Regions from separate parts of the Caballeronia grimmiae genome, predicted to be linked through region 2. Evidence: riboswitches for the same ligand, from Rfam matches in the RefSeq annotation. Region 2 holds a riboswitch; the other holds the start of a gene.

Region 1 (7,738 bases), on a different replicon from region 2:
TGCAGCAGCGCGCCGGCGAGCGCGAGCAGCGCACCCGACGCAAACCCCGCCAAAGCGCGCGGCAAACGCAAGGTGAGCACGATGTCATCGGCGATATCAGGCGTGGCCGAACGGGCATGCAGCAGCGCAGCGATCGCACGCGACATCGGCAGATTGACGCTGCCGAGCGCAAGCGATGCCGCGAGCGCGGCGAGCGCCATCGCGCCGAGCGCGAGCCAGATGAAGACGGCACGGCTAGCGTTCATCGTTCACCAGCGACGACGCCACGCTCACGACGAATTCCATCCGAGCGTGATGTACGCACCGCGCCGCGGCGTGTTGTACGAATAAGCGAGTTCATAGTCCCGGTCGAACAGATTGTCGATGCGCGCGCTCACGTACCACGACTTCGTAATGTCATAGCGCGCGGACAGGTTCACGACGCCGTAGCCCGCGAGCGTCGAATCGTAATCGCTGCGCGCGCCGCTCACAATCCACTCGCCACCCACGCGCCATCGTCCGATCGAACGATGCGCCGACAGCGATGCAAAGCGCCGCGCACGCCTCGTCAGTTCTTCGTGATTCGTCTCGTCGACGGGATTCTGGAACGTGACGCCCGCGCGGATATCGGTGGCGCCCACATGCCCCGCCCACGATCCCTCGACGCCCTGCACCTTCGCGCGTCCCACGTTCTGCGCGATATAGAAGCCGCTGCCGTCCGATACGTAGTCGATCAGATTCGAATAGCGCGTCTGAAACGCCGTCACGCGCACCACGCCCACTGCGTCCGATGCATATTGCAACGCGGCCTCGACCGAATGGCTGCGCTCAGGCTGAATCGACGCATTGCCGCTGAACGGATAGTAGAGGTCGTCGAAGCTCGGTGCGCGGAACGACGCCGCATAGCTCGCGCTCGCGCGCCAGTGAGCGTCGAACTTGTACGCGTAGCCGAGATAGTAGCTGTTCGCGCCGCCGAAATCGGAGTACTGGTCGTGTCGCACGTTCGCCTGCACTTCGCTCCGACCGAAGCGCCCCACGTAGCCCGCGAACACCGAATTGACGTGACGATCGGGCGCGCTCAGTTGATCCGAATCGAGCGACTGATCGAGATGCTCATAGCCGAACAGCAGCTTGTGGGCATCGGTGAGCCTGAAGTCGTTTTGCCAGAGGTACTGATGATTCTCCGAGTTGAATCGGCTCGTATACACGCCGTTCTGCTCGATGTTCGCGCGGTCCTGTCCCTGCGCGATGGTGAAGTGCGTGGTCCAGCGGTCGGTGAGCCTGCCGTTCGCGAACACTGAAGCCGAACGCACGCGGTCGTGCGTCTTGTTGATGTCGGCCGGGGTGCCGTATGCATCGTCGAAGCTGTCGACGCCGTTCGATTGCAGGAAGCGCACGCCCGCATCCCACTTGTCGGTGAACTTGTGGCGCAGCGTCGCGGCGACGCTTTCGTTCAGATAACCGTTCGCGTTCGGATTCGCACCGGGCGCGAGCGCCGGATCGATCGACGAGAAGCCGTCGGTCTTTTCGCGGGACACGTTCAGGCTGAAGGTAGTGCGGCCCTCGGCATCGAGCGCGCCGTCGACGCCCGCCGACTGACGCTGCGTGCGATAGCTGCCGTACTCGGCTTCGAAGTGAAAGCGCGGCGGGTGGGCATCGCCCTCTTTCGTGAAGATTTGCACGACGCCGCCGATCGCATTCGATCCATACAACGCCGATACATTGCCGTTCACCACTTCGACGCGGCCGGTCTCATCGAGCATCATTTGCGACAGCTGCGCCGCGCCGAGCGATACCGACTCGACACGCACGCCATCGATCAGCACGAGCGATTGCGACGACGCCGCGCCGCGTATGTACACGCCCGAGTTCGCGCCCGGCCCGCCGTTTCGTGTGACCTGTACGCCGGGCGCGAGCGCGATCAGGCCGAGCACGTCGCGAGCGTTGGTGTCGGCGATGTCCTGCTCGTCGAAGAGCGACGTTTGCGGGAGCGAATCGGCGAGCGGCTGCGCGGTGCGCGTCGCCGTAACGACGACCGGCGCGAGCGTTTGCGCGGCGGTATCGGCATGAGCGGATTGCACGGGCAGCGCGCTGAACGCCGCGCACGATGCCACGCAAACGGCGCGACGCTTCATGCCGGACGGAGATGAAACCATGCTTGAAAATCCAGTTCGGGGCTGGCGCGTGCCCCGCTCCCCGCGAGGTCTGTGCGCGACGCGCGCGCCACTATGCCGATGACATGGACGCGCTGGACGATTGGCCGGTATCCGGGCTGGCGACGCTTCGTCCCGCCTTCCCGCGCATGGCGCGCAGTGGCGTCGACACGTTTCTTGCAGGGCGTGCCGCATGCCGACGAACCATGCGATGCGACGCGAGAAACGCGCGAGGGACGACTTGCAACTTGCGTTGCGGTCGCTTACCGTTGCGGGGGCAGCACAGGTTGGCGCGTCCCGGTCATGCGCCGTGGACTTCGCTCCCTGTTTCCCGTTTGACTGCATCCGCGAGAGAAGCGGACGCGAGCACCAAAAGTGCGGCAAGTGTAGGAGCGGGCATCGGGGCCGTCAAGAACGCGCGCCGTGCCCGGCACCCTGCAATGAACACGCACGCTCGCTCTTTCCACACACAAATGCATCGCGATGCGCGCATGTTCCGGGGTTGTTACGTCTCGAAACGAGACAATTATCGGAAGCTGCTTTGAACCGCGCTAAAATGCCAGGTCTTTAGAGGACGCAGCACATGCTCAACGAACTCGAATCACTGTCAGGAAACATCGGCCGGCTGATCCAGATCAGCGAGCGCCACCATCAGGCGCGTCTCGCGCTCGAAGCGCAAATCGAACAATTGCGCGCCGACTACGCGGGCGTTCAGGCCGAGCTCGTGCAGGTGCGAAGCGAGCGCGACGCATTGCAAGCCGAGCGCGACTCGCTTTCCGCGAAGATCGACGACGCACAGGTGCGCCTCAACGCAATCCTCGAGAAGCTGCCGCGCGGCAAAACGCATCACGCCGAAAGCGACAATCAGCTCGACCTTCTCAACGCCGAATCGCAGGCATCGCGCGACGCGCAGCCCGAACATGCGCATGCTGAAGAGATGCACGGCGAACATCATCACGGAGAGAAGGCATGACGACCACGCAGATCGAAGTATCCATCCTCGGGCAGCCGTATCGCCTCGCGTGCTCGCCGGAAACGGAAGCCGCATTGCGCGAAGCAGTCGCCCGCGTCGACGCCGAAATGAACAAGATCCGCAATGCCAGCAGCGTGCGCGGCACGGATCGCATCGCGGTGATGGCCGCGCTGTCGCTGGCGTCCGAATTGCTTCGGCTGCAGGAAAGCGTGCGTCATGGCGAAGCCTTCCCCGCCGAAGAAATTCGCCGCACGGTGCATTCGATGAACCAGCAGCTCGGCGCGGTCATCGCACAATATGAAGTGCAGTGAGTGCAAGCCGTTTGCATGATGCGCTGATCTAATCAGCCTCGCGGTGTCAATCAAAAAAAGATACTGCGCGATCACGGCGCAGGGGCTGCACAAGGCAAATGATTGGTGTAGAGTGAGGTTTCCCTGCCTGGTGCGCCAAGGTCATATATTCCTTGAACCAATGTCACATTGGCACGGTTGCGGAACCTTGTAACACGGGCGCGCGCGTCACTAGTCTGATGTACCCGAAGTGTTGCTTACCGCGACCAATCTTGAACCCAGGTTCAGGATGCCGGCCTAGCGGCTGAGGCGGGGACCTTATCCAGACGGCATCGGTTTATCCGATGCCGTTTTTATTTGCATCGCCGATTCTTCCCGCTCTCCTCATGCGCTACTGGCTGATGAAGTCCGAACCGGACGAAGCGAGCATCGATCATCTCGCGCACGCGCCGAAGAAAACCTTGCCGTGGACCGGCGTGCGCAACTATCAGGCGCGCAACTTCATGCGCGATCAGATGCAAATTGGCGACGGCGTGCTCTTCTATCATTCGAGCTGTCCGGAGCCGGGTATCGCGGGCATCGCGAAGGTTGCATCGACGGCCTATCCCGATCCTACGCAGTTCGATTCGAAAAGCCCCTACTTCGATCCCAAGTCCACGCAGGAAACGCCGCGCTGGCTGCTCGTCGACGTGAGCTTCGTCAGGAAGACGCCGCTCATTCCGCTTGCCGAATTGCGCGCGCACGATGCGCTTTCGGACATGCAAGTGCTGGCTCGCGGCAACCGGTTGTCCATCACGCCCGTCAGCGAAGCGCAGTGGCGCTTTATTACCGAACGGCTCGCCGGAGACCGGAACTAAGGGCGCGAATGGACCGCCTAAGAGCCGTCGCGAAACGCGCGACGTTACAGGCCTGAGTCCTTCGATGATGAACAAGAAAATCGCCGCCGCACTCGCTCTCGCGATGTCGAGCGCCGCGCTCACCTTCTCGGCCACTGCCGCTGCGCAGACGGTCATCGCCAATCCGCAGCCTTCGGGCGTGCTCTCGCTGTCGGCTCAGGCCAGCACGCAAGTGCCGCAGGATGTCGTCACCATTACGCTCTTCTACGAGCAGGAAGCCGCCGATCCTTCATCGCTGACGACTACGCTGAATCAGCGTGCCGAAGCCGCCTTGCGCGAAGCAAAGGGCGTCGATGGCGTCACCGCGAAGAGCGGCGCGTTCAGCGTGTATCCGTCGACGGATCGCGACGGCAAGATATCCGCGTGGCGCGGACGCACGGAAGTCGTGCTCGAATCGCATGACTTCGCGGCGGCCTCGAAGCTCGCGGGCAAGATGAGTTCGTCGATGCAGGTCGGCAACGTCACGTTCTCGCTGTCGCCGGAAGCCCAGCGCGCCGCTGCGCAGAAGCTCTCGACGCAGGCCATCGATTCGTTCCGCAAGCAGGCACAGGCCGCAGCGCAGGCGTTCGGCTATAGCAGCTTTACGATCCGGGAAGTGAACGTCGGCCAGAGCGGCGTGGCGCCGCGTCCGGTGATGATGATGCAGGCGCGCGGCATGAACGCCGATGCAAAGATGGCCGCGCCGATGGCGCTCGAAGCCGGCACGACGATGGTGACCGTCGACGTATCCGGCTCCGTGCAGATGGGGCGTTAAGCGCCGCCGGTTCAGGCGGCGTTGGCCGGCACGCGCCGATGCCGCTTGTACGCCCACACCATCAGGACGATGCCCACGATGACCATCGGCAGCGAAAGCCATTGGCCCATCGAGAGATTGAGCGCGAGCAGGCCGAGGTAATCGTCGGGTTCGCGTGCGAATTCCACCGTGAAGCGCGCGAGCCCGTAGCCGATCAGGAACAGCGCCGAGACTGCGCCCATCGGACGCGGCTTGCGCGAAAACGTCCAGATCACGATGAACAGCACGATGCCTTCGAGCGCGATTTCGTACAACTGCGACGGATGGCGCGGCAGCATCTGATACCGCTGGAAGACTTCGCTCAGATGCCATTGCGCATCCAGTTGCGGATTCTTCGCGAGCCAGACGGCGTCATCGTTCGACGAATGCTGGAAGAGCATGGCCCACGGCGCGGCCGGGTCCGTCACGCGGCCCCACAGCTCACCGTTGATGAAGTTACCAAGGCGCCCCGCCGCCAGACCGAGCGGCACCATCGGCGCGACGAAATCCGTCACCTGCAGCCACGTGCGCTTGCGCTGATGCGCGAAGAGCACCATCGCGAGCGTCACGCCGAGAAAGCCGCCGTGAAACGACATCCCGCCTTCCCACACCTTGAAGATATCGAGCGGATGCGACAGGTAGTAGCTCGCCTTGTAGAACACCACGTAGCCGAGGCGCCCGCCGAGAATGGTGCCGAGCACGCCGTAGAACAGCATGTCGTCGATGTCCTTCGCGGTCCAGCCCTGATTGGCGACGAACGGCAGCTTCAGCCGTAGCCGGCCAATGACGATGGCCGAAATAAACGCCACCAGATACATGAGCCCGTACCAGCGCACGGCGAGCGGTCCGAGATGAATGGCGACGGGATCGAAATTGGGATGTATGAGCATCGTAAGAAAGTCAAAGCAAAGCGGGAAGTCAGGCACGAATCATAAAGCAGAGACGGCTGCGGCCCGCGCACGCACGATCTCGATGAACCCGGCAAGCACCGGGCTCACCTCCGCCGCGCGCCACACGAGCCCCGTTTCGACAACGGGCGCATCCGCCACCGGCCGCAACGGACGATACACCACGCCCGTGCGTCGCAGATGCCGCAGCGATTGCGGCACGAGCGCGACGCCCATGCCCGCCGACACGAGGCTCACGATAGTCTGCATCTGAATCGCCTCTTGCCCGATGCGCGGCGTCAGCCCCGCCGCGGCGTAGCAACCCATGATGATGTCATACAAGCCCGGCGCGAGACGCCTCGGAAACACGACGAGCGGCGCGGCAGCCAGATCGCGCAGGTCGACGGGCGTGTCGGCCCATTCCGCCGCGCTTTGCTGCAACTGCGCGGCCGCTTCCGCCGACATCGCGACGACGAGCGGTTCGCGTGCGATCGGCAGATACGACAGCGACATCGCGTGCCGGGGCGGCAGCGGCGGAATGACGAGGCCCGCATCGATGCGGCCCGCGACGAGCTCCTCGATCTGCACGTCGCTCGTCGCTTCCGTCAGTTGCAGCCGCACGCCGGCATAGCGCGCGCCGAAATCGCGCAGCAGCGCGGGCAGCAGGCCGTAATCCGCCGTCGAGACGAAGGCGAGCGACAGCACGCCCGCCTCGCCTCGCGCGAGCGATTGCGCGAGCGGACGCAGCGCGTCGGCGGAAGCGAGCAGCCGGCGCACTTCGGGCAGCAAGTCCTTGCCGACCGCCGTCAGTTCGACCGTGCGCTTCGTCCGCGCGAACAGCGCCACGCCGAGCGCGTCTTCGAGCGCGCGGATGGCTTGCGAGAGGGGCGGCTGCGTCATGGCAAGGCGCGCGGCGGCGCGGCCGAAATGCATTTCTTCGGCGACCGTCACGAAGTAGCGCAGCAGGCGCATCTCGATCGGCGGATTCCGCTCTTCCATTGATATGTTTTGCGACCTAATAAGCCTTGAATAATATATTGGACAGGCACAAGCCGACGCTTCATTCTTGGGCCACTAGACCAAAAATTCTCACGGAGCCCCCATCATGCCGTTCAATCGCCGCTCGAAAAACATCACCCAGGGCGTCGCGCGCTCGCCCAACCGTTCGATGTACTACGCCCTCGGCTACAAGGAGGAAGACTTCGACAAGCCGATGATCGGCATCGCCAACGGGCATTCCACCATCACGCCGTGCAACGCGGGCTTGCAGCGCCTCGCCGACGCCGCCATCGCCGCGATCAGGCGGTCCGACGCGAACCCGCAGATTTTTGGCACGCCGACGATCTCGGACGGCATGTCGATGGGCACCGAAGGCATGAAGTACTCGCTCGTGTCGCGCGAGGTGATCGCGGACTGTATCGAGACTGCCGTGCAGGGACAGTGGATGGACGGCGTGGTCGTGATCGGCGGCTGCGACAAGAACATGCCCGGCGGGATGATCGGCCTTGCGCGCATGAACGTGCCGGGCATCTACGTGTATGGCGGCACCATTCGTCCGGGCAACTGGAAGGGCAAGGACCTGACCATCGTGTCGTCGTTCGAGGCCGTCGGTGAATTCACGGCTGGCCGCATGTCGGAAGAAGACTTCAAGGGCGTCGAGAAAAACGCGTGTCCGTCGACCGGATCGTGCGGCGGCATGTACACCGCCAACACGATGAGCTCGTCGTTCGAGGCGCTCGGCATGTCGCTGATGTATTCGTCGACGATGGCGAACCCCGACGACGAGAA
Region 2 (7,738 bases):
TTCCAACGCACCGGTCTTTTCCGCTGCTCCTTCTTTGCCGACAATCGACGCACCTGTCCCCATTCCGGTGCGCGAAGTCCTGCCTTGGGCCGTGTTTATCGGCCTCATTCTGCTAATCGCCATTTACTTCGTCGGCGCAGAGCAGGGCGCAACGTCGATTCTGTCGGGCACCTACGTCCACGAGTTCGTTCACGATGGCCGGCATTTGCTCGGCTTTCCGTGCCACTGAGGACGGGCCGTGATTCGCAGTCTGTTGATACGCGGCATGATCGCGGGACTCGTCGCGGGCCTGCTCGGCTTCGCGTTCGCAAAGACGGTGGGTGAAGCATCGGTCGAGCGCGCCATCGCTTTCGAAGCGCAGCACGAACATGCGCATGCAGGGCATGAAGGGGCGGCGCATTCACACGAACACGAAGGCGGCGAAGACATCGTTAGCCGCGATACTCAGGCGGGCTTAGGCTTGCTCACAGGCATCGCGGTATTCGGCACGGCGCTCGGCGGCATTTTCTCGCTTGTCTTTGCCCTCGCTTACGGGCGGCTCGGCGCTTTGCACGCGCGTGGCGTAGCGGCATTGCTCGCGATGTTCGGCTTCGTCAGCGTGACCGTTGCGCCGTTTCTCGTGTATCCGCCGAATCCGCCCGCCGTCGGCAATCCTGAGACCATCGGCGTGCGCACTGCATTGTTCTTCGGCATCGTTGCGATTTCCATTGCGACGGCGGCTTTTTCCGTGTGGTTTCAAAGGCGCTTGCATGGCACTCAGGGCAACTGGAATGCGACGATCATCGCGGGCGCTGCGTATATGGCGTTGATGGTGCTTGCGCAATTCATCCTGCCGCGCGTCGATGAAGTGCCCGCTGGTTTCTCCGGATCGTTGCTCTGGAATTTCCGCGTGGCCGCCATCGGCATTCAGGCGATCATCTGGACGACGCTCGGACTTGTCTTCGGCGCACTCGCCGCCCGCGAACTGGAACGTCCCGCGCGGCGAAGCATGGCGACGGTCTAAGCGATCTTCACGCCCGACACCGATGCTTGCCTGCCGGGCAATTCCTCGAGAAGGGCGAGCTTTGCGGCATCGTCCATCGATCTGAAGGCTTTGATTTCCGCTCGGCTTCTGAAGCATCCCGCGCACAGTTCGTGTGCGGGATCGATCCTGCATACGCCGGTGCAAGGCGAACCAATGGGTTCTTGCGCTTTCGCGCGTTCGATCGTGAAGGCGAGGTCCAATGTCATCGTCATAGTGATTCGCCGCGAAACAGCGCGGCGGCTGCCGCCGGGTTCGACGGCCAATAAGCGTGCATATACGTTGCCGTGATGCGGCTCTGGCGATAAAGCGCTTCGCCTGCCGCGCCCGTCGTTGCATGCGTCGCGGTGAGTTGCGGCTGCATCGGCGTATCGAGTGTCGAGTAGTGAAAGGTGTGGCCGGTGAGCACGCCATGTGCAGTGTCGAGACGCTGCATCGCGAGGCGTGCGAGACGCCGCTGCATGGTCGCATTGCCGGGCAACACACCAAGCATCGCGTGCCGGTTGCCTTCGATATCCGTCAGCGTGTCGAGCAGATAAAGCATGCCGCCGCATTCCGCGACGACCACGCGCTCACGCGCAACGTGCTCCCTGATCGACGCTCGCGTGCATGCATTCGATGCGAGCGTGGCCGCATGCAGTTCGGGATAGCCGCCGGGAAGATAGAGCGCATCGGTATCGGCGGGCAGCGGTTCGTCGGCGAGCGGAGAGAACGTCGTGACGGTCGCGCCCATCGCAATCAGCAAGTCGATGTTCGCCGGATAGATGAAAGAAAACGCGGTATCGCGCGCGATGGCGATTCGCATCCCATCGGGCACGCGCGGCGGTGCATCGAGCGTCGCATCTTCGAACTCGACATACGGCGGCAGGTCGCCAAGCGAGGTGGTAGCGATGGCATCGGCGGCGCGATCGAGGCGTGCATCGAGGCTCGCGATTTCCTGCGCTTGCGTCAGGCCGAGATGACGCTCGGGCAACGCGATATCGTCCGCGTTGGACAGATGCCCGCAATAGCGCAATCCGTCCGGAATGGCTTCGGCAAGCATCTGCGCATGACGCGCCGATGCCACGCGATTGGCGAGCACGCCATAGAACGGCACATCCGTGCGATAACGCGCCAGCCCGAACGCCACCGCGCCGAACGTTTGCGCCATGCCATGCGCGCCGATCACGGCGAGCACGGGCACGTTGAACGTGGCGGCCAGATCGGCGCTGCTGGGCGTGCCATCGAACAAACCCATGACGCCTTCAATCAGAATGAGATCGGCTTCACGCGCTGCTTTTGCAAGCATCGCGCGGCAGGCATCGAGGCCGACCATCGACAGATGCAGCGAATAAACGGGCGAACCGCATGCCCGTTCGAGAATCATCGGATCGAGAAAATCCGGGCCGGTCTTGAAGACGCGCACGCGCCGGCCTTGCCGCGCATGATGGCGCGCAAGCGCGGCCGTCACGGTGGTCTTGCCTTGATGCGAGGCGCTCGCACCGATGAAGAGTGCAGGGCAGCGCGGCATCAGAATTCGACGCCGCGTTGCGCCTTGACGCCTTGCTCGCGATACGGATGCTTCACGAGCCGCATCTCGGTGACGAGATCGGCGATGTCGACGAGCGCATCTGGCGCATGACGGCCCGTCACGACGACGTGCAGCATCGCGGGCCGCGCCTTCAGCACATCGAGCACTTCATCGAGCGGCAGATACTCGTACTTGAGCACGGTATTGAGTTCGTCGAGCACGACCATCTGATACTCGCCGCTCTCGATCATGCGGCGCGCTTCATTCCAGCCTTTGCGCGCGGTCGCCATATCGGCTTCGCGGTTCTGCGTGTTCCACGTATAGCCATCGCCCATCGTGACGAAATCGCAATTCGCCACTGCGGCGAGGAAATCGCGCTCGGACGTATGTAACGCGCCCTTGATGAATTGCACGACGCCGAGCTTCATGCCGTGGCCGAGCACGCGCACCGCCATGCCGAATGCGGCTGTGGTCTTGCCCTTCCCATTGCCGGTATTCACGATCAACAAACCCTTCTCGTGATCGGCGGCGGCCTGCTTCTTTTCGTGGCCTTCCTTGCGACGCTGCGTCATGCGCAGATGCGATTCGGTATCGGTTTTCATGGGACTTTCGTATCTGATGGCGCGTTCTTCATTGCAATGGCGACAGTCACATCGCCGACGATAGTCTTCCCAAGCACGAGGCGTCCGCCCTGGCTTGCCAGTATCGCGCAAGGCTCGCACACGCCATCGACGTTCACGTGCTTGCCGGCATACGGCGAATAGCTTGCTGGCGCTTCGGCAATTTCTTCCGTTCGGAAGAATTGCAAAGCAAGACCATGTTGCTCACAAAACGCAAGCAAGCCTGCTTCATTCGCTTTCGCGGCAATGCTGGCGACCAGCGCAATATCCTCGAACAGAAAGGCGGTTGCGCCAAGCGCCGCGCGCACGGCTTGCTCTATGGCGTCCGCGCTTGCGCCTCGCCTGCAACCGATGCCGACGGCAAGATGGCGCCGCTTCGCGCTAATGGTCATCATCGAAATGGAATGGCAGCTTGCGCCGTGCATGCGTCCCTCGCGGATGCGCGGCGTTCGGCGAAGCGCGTCGCATGCAATCACGCAATGCGCTTCGTTCCTGCGCTGGCCGGTATCCGGGCTTGCGACCTCACCGTGCGGCCTTCCCGCCTTCGGCAGTGGCATTCGAGCACGATGCGCGGCATTGCACGATGACAATGCCGCTGGTCGCGTACCGTTGCGGGGACAGCACAGGCTGGCGCGTGGTTCGTCTGACGAGCACGGCTTCCTGTTTCCCGTTTAACTGCGCGTTGCGTTGGAACGCGCGAGCACCAGTCGCGGGCCAAAGATACCATAGGCGCTTCTTCAAAGCGCGTGTTTCCTTGACGCTCGTGCCCGCTACGCCTAGACTTTCACGCAGTTTTGGTGCTCGTGTGCGAGCTTCTTTCGCGCACAGTTAAACGGGAAGCAGGGAGCGCCTGGCCATGCATGATCATGGCTTGCGTCAACCTGCGCTGCCCCCGCAACGGTAAGCGACTGGCGGTATCGGTATTGACGATGCCGCGCATTGCGCCACACGCCACTGCCATCGGCAGGAAGGCGGTGCAATGAAGCCGCAAGCCCGGATACCGGCCAGACTTTCGCAAGGACCCATGCCGCGGGGATGCGGCCCGGTCCATGATCACAGAGCCGTGCGCATTCCCGTTCGACATCGCATTTCATGCCTTGAGCGGCACGGCGCACGCACACACGCCACGGAGCAACGATGCAAACCCGCAAGATTCCCGTCACCGTCGTGACCGGCTTTCTCGGCAGCGGCAAGACCACTTTGATGCGCCACATCATGTCGAATGCGCAGGGCTTGCGCCTGGCGGTCATCGTCAACGAGTTCGGCGAACTCGGCATCGACGGCGAGATTCTGAAGGGCTGCGGTATCGGCTGCGATGACGAAGCGGCCTCTGCGGACCGCAATCTCTATGAGCTTGCGAACGGTTGTTTGTGCTGCACGGTGCAGGAAGAGTTCTATCCCGTGATGGAGCAATTGCTCGAACGGCGCGACCGCATCGACCACGTGCTGATCGAAACGTCCGGTCTCGCATTGCCGAAGCCGCTCGTGCAGGCGTTCAACTGGCCGTCCATCAAGAATGCTTTTACCGTGGATGCCGTGATCACGGTCGTCGATGGCCCCGCTGCTGCGAGCGGCCACTTTGCGTCCAATCCCGCCGCAGTCGACGCACAGCGCAAGGCCGATCCGAACCTCGACCATGAATCGCCGCTGCATGAACTGTTCGAGGATCAGCTTTCATCGGCCGATCTGGTGATCGTCAACAAGACGGACCTGATGGACGGCAATGCATTTGGCCAAGTGGAAGCACTCATACGACCCGAGATTCCGCCGCAAGTGAAGATCGTCCCTGCGCAGATGGGCCGGCTCGATCTGCATGCGTTGCTCGGCTTGCAATCGGCATCGGAAGAGACGATTCATTTGCGGCACGATCATCACGGTGCGGTAGATGATGAAGGCCACGCCGACCATCATCACGACGCGTTCGATTCGGTCGTCGTTCAGGCGATCATCGAGTCGCGCGAGCAGGCCATCGCCGCGTTGCAGAGTCTCGTCGAGCACCACACGATCTATCGTGTGAAGGGCTTTGCTGCGCTTCCCGGCGCTGCAATGCGTCTGGTCGTGCAAGGCGTGGGACGTCGTTTCGATAGTTACTTCGACCGGCGCTGGTCCGACGGCGAAGCGGCCAGCCGGTTCGTGCTGATCGGAGAAGACCTCGATCAGCCGGCGCTCCAGTCCGCATTCGATGCCGCGCTCGCCAGCGCGCCGGTCCAGGCCTGACACGATGCATTTACTACGCACGACACCTGGCGGTTTCGTCGACGATGCCGCTGGCGTCATACGCATCGAGCAGACGCGTGCGCCGATCGTCGTGCTCAGTTCGGCGGACACGACGCTCGCACTGCTGGCGAGCGCGTTTCCGCGCCTCGAAGCGGGCTTTCCCGAAGTGCGGCTCGCAAATCAGTCGTTCTTGCGTCAGCCTGCATCGGTGGACTTCTATATCGACGACGTCGTGCGTCACGCGAAGGTCGTCATCGTCGACCATCTCGGCGGCGAATCGTATTGGCCGTATGGGATCGAGCGGCTCGTGTCGCTTGCGAAGAGCGAGAAGCAAGTGCTCGCGATGTTCTCCGGCGATCTCACCGAAGACCCGAATCTCATCGCCAAGAGCACGGCCGACGCCGCGTTCTGCCGCGTCATGTCGCGTTATCTGCGCGAAGGCGGCGCGCGCAATGCGGAAGCGTTCCTGCGCGCGATCGCTCATCATGCGCTTGGCTTCGGGCGCGAGCCGCAGCCGCCGAGTCCGTTGCCTGCTGTCGCCATCTATCATCCCGAGCACGATATCGCCGTGATCGACGACTGGCGCGCGCGATGGACCGCGGGCGCGCCAGTCGTCGCGGTGCTGTTTTATCGCGCGCATCTGCAAGCGGGCAATACAGCGGTATTCGATGCGCTGATCGATTCGCTCGAAAATGAGGGGCTCAATCCGCTGCCGATCGCGATTTCCTCCCTTAAGGAAAGCGTCAGCCGCGAAGTGGTCGCGCGCTTGTGCGCGGAGCATCATGCGTCGCTCGTATTGAATACGACGGCGTTCGCAGCGGGCGTGATCGGCGAGAGCGAAGCATTCGAAGTGGCCGGCGATGCCCCCGTGCTGCAAGTGGTTTTAAGCGGCGGCAATCGTGAAGACTGGCAGAAGGACAATCACGGCCTCAATTCGCGCGATGTCGCAATGCATATTGCGTTGCCCGAAGTCGATGGCCGCATCATCACGCGCGCAGTGAGTTTCAAGGGGCTTGCGTATCACTGTCCGCATACGCAAGTCGACGTCGTGCGCTATCAGCACGATGCCGAGCGCGTGCGCTTCGTCGCGGAACTGAGCCGGCGCTGGTGCGCGCTGCGGCATAAACCGAACGCGGCCAAACGCATCGCGCTGGTGCTGGCGAACTATCCGGCAAGCGAAGGGCGCATTGGCAACGGCGTGGGTCTCGATACGCCGGCGTCCGCAGTCGGCATTCTGTCGATGCTTGCGCGCGAAGGCTATCGCGTCGGCACTATTCCCGAGAATGGCGATGCGCTCATCGCGGCGTTGACGCAAGGCGTGACGAACGATCCGGTCGTGCGCGATTTGCGTCCCGCGCTGCAAAGCCTTTCGCTCGAGGAATATCGTGCTGCGTATGACGCCGTTCCCGCCGATGCGCGCGCTGCACTGGAAGCAACATGGGGCGCACCCGAGCAAGACCCGACGATAAGACGCGGCCGCTTCATGATCGCGGGCTTTCGTTGCGGGGAAGTCTTCGTTGGCATTCAGCCTTCGCGTTCGCGTGAACGGAACGACTACGCGAGCTATCACGATGCCGAACTCGTCCCGCCGCATGCTTATCTGGCGTTCTATTTCTGGCTGCGTTCGCGCTTCAATATCGACGCCATCGTGCATGTAGGAAAGCACGGCAATCTCGAATGGCTGCCGGGCAAGAGCGTGGCGTTGTCGGCGTCGTGCTGGCCCGATCTGATTCTCGGCCCAATGCCGCATCTTTACCCGTTCATCGTCAATGATCCGGGCGAGGGCAGTCAGGCGAAGCGGCGCGCGCAGGCGGTCATCATCGATCATCTGATGCCGCCGCTCACGCGCGCTGAGAACTACGGGCCTTTGCAGGACCTCGAACGGCAAGTCGACGAATACTACGAAGCGTTAATGGTCGATGCACGCCGCGCAAAACTTTTGCGCAAGTCGATACTGCAAAACATCGTCCAACACAGACTGCATGAAGAGCTGGGGCTGGACGCGCCGCGCGACATCGCGGGCGAAGACGCATTGCTCACGCGCGCCGATGCCTACCTGTGCGAACTGAAGGAGGCGCAGATACGCGACGGCCTGCATGTGTTCGGCGTATCGCCCGACGGCGTGCAGCGCCGCGATACGTTGCTTGCATTAGGGCGTTTTCCAGTTGGCGATGGCCAAGGTGCGAACGCGAGCCTCATCACCGCGCTCGCACGCGATCTGCAACTGGGCGATGCCTTCGATCCGCTAGACGCCGACTGGTCCGCATCATGGACGGGCCCGCGCCCTGAAGCATTGCAAGCGGTGAGCAGTGCGCCGTGGCGTCATCATGGCGACACGCGCGAGCGCCTCGAATGTCTTGCGATGCAACT

What was found. Region 2 has a riboswitch for cobalamin ahead of LDZ21_RS15945 (cobalamin biosynthesis protein). Riboswitches for the same ligand answer to the same signal wherever they lie in the genome.
Region 1: linked by a shared signal. The riboswitch ahead of LDZ21_RS10600 (TonB-dependent receptor plug domain-containing protein) and the one ahead of LDZ21_RS15945 (cobalamin biosynthesis protein) in region 2 are both predicted to bind cobalamin.

The regions. Positions count from the first base shown of each region.
Region 1 is NZ_CP084271.1:2,204,368-2,212,105, forward strand. Features, by position in the region: gene LDZ21_RS10595 (FecCD family ABC transporter permease) at 1-245, opposite strand, end outside; gene LDZ21_RS10600 (TonB-dependent receptor plug domain-containing protein) at 270-2,135, opposite strand; cobalamin riboswitch at 2,221-2,521, opposite strand; gene LDZ21_RS10605 (hypothetical protein) at 2,716-3,105, shown strand; gene LDZ21_RS10610 (cell division protein ZapA) at 3,102-3,416, shown strand; RNA gene ssrS (6S RNA) at 3,534-3,715, shown strand; gene LDZ21_RS10620 (EVE domain-containing protein) at 3,782-4,252, shown strand; gene LDZ21_RS10625 (SIMPL domain-containing protein) at 4,320-5,045, shown strand; gene lgt (prolipoprotein diacylglyceryl transferase) at 5,057-5,953, opposite strand; gene LDZ21_RS10635 (LysR family transcriptional regulator) at 5,993-6,949, opposite strand; gene ilvD (dihydroxy-acid dehydratase) at 7,056-7,738, shown strand, end outside.
Region 2 is NZ_CP084272.1:502,353-510,090, forward strand. Features, by position in the region: gene LDZ21_RS15920 (CbtB domain-containing protein) at 1-229, shown strand, start outside; gene LDZ21_RS15925 (CbtA family protein) at 239-1,003, shown strand; gene LDZ21_RS15930 (DUF1289 domain-containing protein) at 1,000-1,236, opposite strand; gene LDZ21_RS15935 (cobyrinic acid a,c-diamide synthase CobB) at 1,233-2,531, opposite strand; gene cobO (cob(I)yrinic acid a,c-diamide adenosyltransferase) at 2,531-3,133, opposite strand; gene LDZ21_RS15945 (cobalamin biosynthesis protein) at 3,130-3,459, opposite strand; cobalamin riboswitch at 3,634-3,875, opposite strand; cobalamin riboswitch at 3,930-4,174, shown strand; gene cobW (cobalamin biosynthesis protein CobW) at 4,289-5,368, shown strand; gene cobN (cobaltochelatase subunit CobN) at 5,373-7,738, shown strand, end outside.